3 regions of the Nocardia sp. NPDC019395 genome follow, and region 1 is predicted to be linked to each of the others. Evidence: riboswitches for the same ligand, from Rfam matches in the RefSeq annotation. Region 1 holds a riboswitch; each other region holds the start of a gene.
What was found. Region 1 has a riboswitch for S-adenosylmethionine ahead of ABZ827_RS04855 (aminotransferase class V-fold PLP-dependent enzyme). Riboswitches for the same ligand answer to the same signal wherever they lie in the genome.
Positions count from the first base shown of each region.

Region 2: linked by a shared signal. The riboswitch ahead of ABZ827_RS24545 (rhodanese-like domain-containing protein) and the one ahead of ABZ827_RS04855 (aminotransferase class V-fold PLP-dependent enzyme) in region 1 are both predicted to bind S-adenosylmethionine.
Region 3: linked by a shared signal. The riboswitch ahead of ABZ827_RS25745 (homoserine O-acetyltransferase) and the one ahead of ABZ827_RS04855 (aminotransferase class V-fold PLP-dependent enzyme) in region 1 are both predicted to bind S-adenosylmethionine.

Region 1 covers NZ_JBEYBT010000001.1:1,186,010-1,188,270, forward strand. The annotation lists gene ABZ827_RS04855 (aminotransferase class V-fold PLP-dependent enzyme) at 1-1,144, opposite strand, end outside; SAM riboswitch class IV at 1,193-1,306, opposite strand; gene ABZ827_RS04860 (TetR/AcrR family transcriptional regulator) at 1,822-2,261, opposite strand, start outside.
Region 2 covers NZ_JBEYBT010000014.1:67,087-69,347, reverse strand. The annotation lists gene ABZ827_RS24550 (O-succinylhomoserine sulfhydrylase) at 1-954, opposite strand, end outside; gene ABZ827_RS24545 (rhodanese-like domain-containing protein) at 951-1,367, opposite strand; SAM riboswitch class IV at 1,385-1,497, opposite strand; gene ABZ827_RS24540 (hypothetical protein) at 1,563-2,033, opposite strand.
Region 3 covers NZ_JBEYBT010000016.1:59,976-62,236, reverse strand. The annotation lists gene ABZ827_RS25750 (NADP-dependent isocitrate dehydrogenase) at 1-353, opposite strand, end outside; SAM riboswitch class IV at 629-739, shown strand; gene ABZ827_RS25745 (homoserine O-acetyltransferase) at 861-1,961, shown strand; gene ABZ827_RS25740 (DUF3017 domain-containing protein) at 1,971-2,216, opposite strand.

The sequences.
Region 1 (2,261 bases):
CCAGGCCGATACTCGCGCGCAGCGCGGCATCGACGCCGAGACGGGCGAGTAGTGGATGGGCGCAGAACCTGCCGTCGCGCACGCCGATTCCGTATTCGGCGGAGAGATACGCTGCCACCCGGCCGGCTTCGAATCCGTCCACGGTGAACGCGACGATGCCGACACTGTCGGCGCTGTCGGTCCACACCCGCAGGCACCGGACACCCGGGATATCGGCCAGACCATCGCGGAGCCGGTGCGTGAGCGCCCGCTCGTATTCTTCGGCGCGGTCACCGAGTTCGGTGAGAACTTCACACGCGGTGGCAAGGGCCGCCGCGCCGAGCACATTCGGTGACCCCGCCTCATGACGCTGCGGTGCCGCCGCCCACACCGTGTTCGTGACCGTGACGTCGGTAACCGCGCCACCGCCGGATAGATAGGGCTCCGCCGTATCGAGCCAGTCCCGGCGCCCGGCCAGTACCCCGGCGCCGAACGGTGCGTACAGCTTGTGCCCGGACAACACCAGGTAATCGATACCGGTGGCGCAGAGGTCGATCCGCCGGTGCGGAGCCAGCTGTGCCGCATCCACCAGAATCCGTGCGCCGCACTGGTGCGCCAGGGAGGCGAGGCGGTCCAGCGGCAGCACCTCACCGGTCACATTGGATGCCCCCGTCACGGCCAGCAGCGCGGCCGGTTTCGCACACAATTCGGCCGTCAGCCGGCGCAGTGTTTCTTCGACGGTATCGGCCGCGTGCACCACGCGGCGACCACGTCGCTGCCAGGGCAGCAGGTTCGCGTGGTGTTCGATATCGAGCACCACCGTATCGCCGGGAACGCATCCGGCCAGCAGATTCACCGCGTCGGTGGTGTTGCGAGTGAACACCACCACCTGATCGTCGGCGCAGTGCAGGAATCGGCCGACCGTCGCGCGCGCCGCCTCGTAGCACTGAGTGGACACCCGTGAGGCGTACCCGGCCCCACGATGGACACTCGCGTAATAGGGCAGCAGTTCGGCAATACGGTCGGTGACCTGTACCAACGCCGGAGCGCTGGCCGCGTAGTCGAAATTGGCGTAGGTCCGGGTCCCGCCCTGTACCAGGGGAACTCGGAGATCGGAGCCGGAGACAAGGGCGAGGGCGCCGGTCCGGTCGAGTACAGCGGTCATCACGCAATCCCATCGATTCAGGGACTCCGGCGGTGATCGAACGAACGGAGTCCGCGCTTGCCGCGCTCGGTCGAGCGTCGGCCAGGTCGTCACCCGGGGCACCCCACCGCGGAGGAGGGTTGCCGGCCAGCAAGCCGGGGCTCGATGCTGGCACTCATGACCTGGCCCGAGATTTTCAGACGCCCGCGGGGTTTGTCAACCCGCATCGGTGCGGCGGCCGTGCGGAAGGGGGACAGCGAACTGTCACTCGGCTCGAGCCCTGATGATGTCCAGAGGTGGATGGTCCGACCCGTTGTCGGAGACGGTGGATGCGTAGCTCATGTGTTGCTGATGAGCGTCACGAATGGGCTTTGTGCAGGGGCCTATGCGGGCCGCGGAGCTATTCTCTGTGGTAACTGGATCTAGGCTGGGAAACTCCAGCGGAATCGAGAGGACTCGTTATGAGCGCGTGGTTCAACGATCTGGCCTGGCACATCTTCACGTTGTCGGCCTGGTGATCGGTTGCCCAGCTGTCCTGCACCTCGGCGTCCCTGCGGGCAGATTGCGAGCAATCATTCGCGTAATTCCGGGTGCACCGGACGGACGGTGCTCTCGGCGGCCTATTGCGCGCGTCGCCGATCGACGAGAACGACAGTACTCGCGTAATACTCGGCTTCGGCCACACCGGGATGGTGGATTCACGGTCGGCGGAAGTAGTTGAGGATCATCCGGATGAGGTTGGTGAGGAAGATATCGCGGGGAATATCGGGCTGGTCGAGGATATAGCGGACGGTCAGATGTTCCACGGTCCGGACGAGCATCCAGGCGGCCGTCGGGATATCCGTGTCCTCGTGGGGCCGGTATCCGCGCAGGGTGAGCGCGGCGCGGGTGAGGTCCGCGATCTGGTCTTCGAAGTTGACGACCGTATGCCCGACACTGAGCCGGGGAGTCTGTTCGACCACCGCGCGCAGGAGTTCGGGCTGATTTCCCAGCGCGTCCAGTAGCGCGGAGATCGACTGCTGCAGCGCGACTTCCGGCGGCTCCGTCATATATTTCAGCACCTGCGCGCGGACCCTCTCGGATACCTCGCCGTTGTAACGGTCGATGGCGGCACCGATCACGGCATCCTTATTGGGAA
Region 2 (2,261 bases), on a different contig from region 1:
CACCGTCCCACCGCCGCTCATCTGGTCGGTGGCCAGCTTGTACTGCGGGTGAGTTTCCAGGAACGGGTAGCGCACCCAGCTCACCGCCGGATGCTCGTCGAGGTATCGCGCGATCCGGAGCGCCGAATCAGCCGACTGCCGGACCCGCAGCGGCATCGTTTCGAGCCCCTTGAGCAGCGTCCATGCGTTGAACGGGCTCAACGCCGGCCCCGTATGCCGCATAAGCGTTTTGACCGGGCCCTCGATGTATTCCTCCGACCCCAGGATCGCGCCGCCCAGTACCCGGCCCTGACCGTCGATATGTTTGGTGCCCGAATACACGATCACGTCCGCGCCCAGTTCGAACCCGCGTTGCAACAGCGGCGTCGCGAAGACATTGTCCAGCACAACCTTCGCGCCCGCGGCATGCGCGAGTTCGCAGACCCGCCGCACGTCGACCAGCGTCTGCATCGGGTTGGCGGGAGTTTCGAAGAACACCGCCGCCGCCGGTTCCGCGAGCGCCGCTTCCCACTGGTCCAGATCTTCGCCGTCGACGAAAACCGTTTCGATACCCCAGCGCGGCAGGATCTCGTTACACACCACGAAACACGACCCGAACAGGCTGCGCGCGGCGACCAGCCGGTCACCCGCCTTCAGGAGTGCGCCGAGCGCGACGAATACCGCCGCCATACCGCTGGCGGTCGCGAAACAGGCTTCTGCGCCGTCGAGCAGCCGCATCCGTTCCTGGAAGGTGGCCACGGTCGGGTTCCCGTAGCGGGAGTACACGTAATGCTGGGCTTCGCCCGTGAACGCCGCTTCGGCGGCTTCGGCGCTGGCGTAGACGAATCCCGAGTTCAGGTAGAGCGCTTCGGAGGTCTCTTCGAAACCCGACCGGTTCAGGCCGCCGCGCACGCCCAGCGTGGCCGGTCCGACACCTTCGGGCAGTACCCGCTCGAACGCACCGCCGCCGATCACGACTGCCGCCAGGGAAGCCCGTCGGCTCGCCAGCCGGAACCGCCACGGTGCCCGAACTCGTCGAGTGGGCCTTCGAATCCTTCGGAGATGTTGTACGAGGGCGCGATACCGGCACCGGTCGCGGCGTCGGCGGCGTGCGCCGAACGCTGGCCGGACCGGCACAGGAAGAGCACCGGTGCGTCGGCCGGGCGGTCGCCCAGCGCCGAGCGCAGCTGGTCGAGGAATCCGGTGTTGCGTGTCCCGGTGCCATCGACCCACTCCACCAGCAGTGTCGGCTTGGCGATGGGGCTGGTGTCGGGTACGCCGACGAACTTCCATTCGGCTTCGGTCCGCACGTCCACCAGGACGGCGTCGGGATTCTCGGCCAGCAGTTCCCAGGCCTGCTGTGGACCGATATCACCTGCGTAACTCATACGTGTTACCTCCTGCGAATCCGCACTTGCCGCATCTGTTCGATGCGTGCCAGGTCGTCACCCGGAGCACCCCACCGCGGAGGAGGGTTGCCGACCAGCGAGCCGGGGCTTGGCGCTGGCACTCATGACCTAATGCATGAGATTGCCCGGCCCGACCGGCCGCTGTCAAACCCTGGTTGACGGTGCTCGCCGGAATCATTCGACCGGCTGGTTGCACACCCGCCATTCGCCGTCCGTGTGGAACAGCCACCAGGTGGAGGTTGCTTCCGCGCCCTCGACCCGGCTGGTCACATCGACGGTCGCGGTCTCGCCGTTGATCTGGATCGGGCCCAATTTCGTGATCTCGATATCTTTTCCGGTCTCGCCGGGCTGTAGCCGTCCGGCGAACGGGGACCGGGCGGGAACGAAGCCGGGACAGACCGCCTCGCGCGGTGGTTCCGGTCCGTAGCGGCTGCTCACATCGCCGAAGTCGCGGACCGCTCCCGCGATCCGGTCGGATTCTGTGACATTTTTCTCAACGGGCGCCAGCAGGCCGGTGAGCAGGATGCCCCCGAGGACCACGGCCGCGATCACCGCGGCCACGGCGAACGGCGTGATCGTGCGCCGTGGTGGGGTGGCATCCGGGTCGGCGGCCGACGGTTCGTCAGCGGGTCCGGAATCGCTCATACCGATGATCATCCCTGGTCCCGCCATCGATGGTGCGCCCGCACCCCGATAGAATTGCGGTAGACCGCGGGTGGACGGCACAGCAGTCGCCGCGGAGACGTGGGAAGACGTGCAGCGAACCGGCTGCCCCGGGGCGGCGCGACAACGGCGCATACGGGCCACGCGTCAACTTAGCCTAAGCTAAGTGCAACGCCAGTGATTTCTTTCGACCGATAAGGGTGCGCGAAA
Region 3 (2,261 bases), on a different contig from region 1:
GGAACGTTGGAGATGATGATCGGCGCGCGGAAGATGGTGCCGCCGAGGATGTTGCGGATGGTGCCGTTGGGCGACCGCCACATCTTCTTGAGACCGAATTCCTCGACCCGGGCCTCGTCGGGGGTGATCGTGGCGCATTTGACGCCCACACCGTGCTCTTTGATGGCATTGGCGGCGTCGACGGTGACCTGGTCGTCGGTCTTGTCGCGGTACTCGATGCCGAGGTCGTAGTACTCGAGGTTCACATCGAGGTACGGGTGGATCAGCTTGTCCTTGATGAACTGCCAGATGATCCGGGTCATCTCGTCGCCGTCGAGTTCTACGACGGTGCCTTCAACCTTGATCTTGGACATGGATCTTCGTGTCCTCCTAAGACTGGTGCCCTCATTGCACGGCCAGGCGAACACGCTTGTGAGCGGACCCCAGCTGTTCAATAGACAACGTATACATCCCGCGTTGTCCACGAGACGTCTGGTGTAACCAAGACGAGCGTACTGCTTCGGGTGATCTCACGGTGCAGCCAGCCCCGGTCGTGAAATTTCACACGGGTGAACCGCGCCACAAGATTACCTGGTGGGGACATATGCCGATTTCGGTACGCCAGAGCACACCGCTACCATGTTGAGCAGGTCATGAGCGCCAGCGCCAAGCCCCGGCTCGCTGGTCGGCAACCCTCCTGCTGCGGCGGGGTGCTCCGGGTGATGACCGGGCTCCCGAAAGCCGGGAGCAAGCGCACGTCAGGAGGTCACCGTTATGTGCCGGTGCTGTACTTTCGGCGCCGCTTTCGGCGGCGCGGGGCTAGTGGAAGTCATCGCGTGAAGGTGGGGAGCAAACCAGTCACGGACGTACCCGTCGCGCAGCTGCCCCCGGACGGCGGCACCCGCGGTCTGATCGATATCGGCGATATCACGCTGGAGAACGGGGCCGAGCTGCCCGGTGTTCAGTTGGTCGTGCAGCGGTGGGGGGAACTGTCGGCGGCCCGGGACAACGTGGTGCTGATCGAGCATGCGTTGACCGGCGACTCCCATGTGGTGGGCGAACCGGATGCGGATAATCCGTCGCCCGGGTGGTGGAACGGAATGATCGGGCCGGGGGCGCCCATCGACACCGACGAGTGGTGTGTGGTCGCGACCAATGTGCTCGGTGGCTGTCAGGGCAGCACCGGGCCCGCGTCGCCCCACCCGGACGGGATGCCCTGGGGGGCGCGGTTCCCGGAGATCTCCATCCGCGATCAGGTGAGCGCCGAACTACGACTGTGCGATCTGCTCGGCGTCGACCGTCTGGCCGCTGCGGTCGGCGGGTCGATGGGCGGGATGCGGGTGCTGGAATGGATGCTCCTCGCACCCGAACGCATCGCCTCGGCGCTGATCCTCGCGGTCGGCGCCCGCGCCACCGCCGATCAGATCGGGACGCAGACCACCCAGATCGCCGCCATCACCAGCGACCCCGACTGGCAGGGCGGGAACTATCACGGCACCGGCCGCGCGCCGATGGCCGGGATGGGCATCGCGCGGCGGATAGCGCACCTTACTTATCGCACCGAGGTCGAACTGGACAGCCGGTTCGCCAACAGCCCGCAGACCGGTGAGGATCCCTGGGACGGCGGCCGATACGCCGTGCAGAGCTACCTCGAATACCAGGCCGAGAAGCTGGGCAGACGTTTCGACCCCTCGACGTATGTGCTGCTCAGCGAGGCGATGAACCGCCACGATATCGGGCGCGGTCGCGGCGGGATCGACGCGGCGATGGCGAGCTGCCAGGTGCCGTGCATCGTGGGCGGTATCGACTCCGACCGGCTGTATCCCTTGCACACCCAGCGGGAGCTGGCGGACGGGCTGCCGGGCTGCCGGCATTTCGAGATCATCGCCTCCCGGGACGGCCACGACGCGTTCCTCACCGAAGCCGAGGCCATCGGCAAACTGCTGGATCAGACGATGGATCTGGCCCGCTCCAGCCGCTGAGCAGCCGGTTCAGCCCACGCCGAGCGTATTGATCGTGGCGGCGAGGAAGACGATCGCACCACCCAGCAGGGTCAGCGCACCCACATCGAACGGTCTGCTGCGCACCGCGAGCAGACCTACCCGCAGGGTCGGCAGGCACAGCCGGAACGCGGCGGCGATCAGCGTCGCGCCGCCGAAGAAGAAAGCCCCGCGCCGCCACCGATCCTGCGCGACGAAAACCACGGCCACCGCGATCACCGCGACAACCACAACCATCGGCAGATGGCAGCGCAGGAACACGGCCAGGCGGCTGCCGGTGCC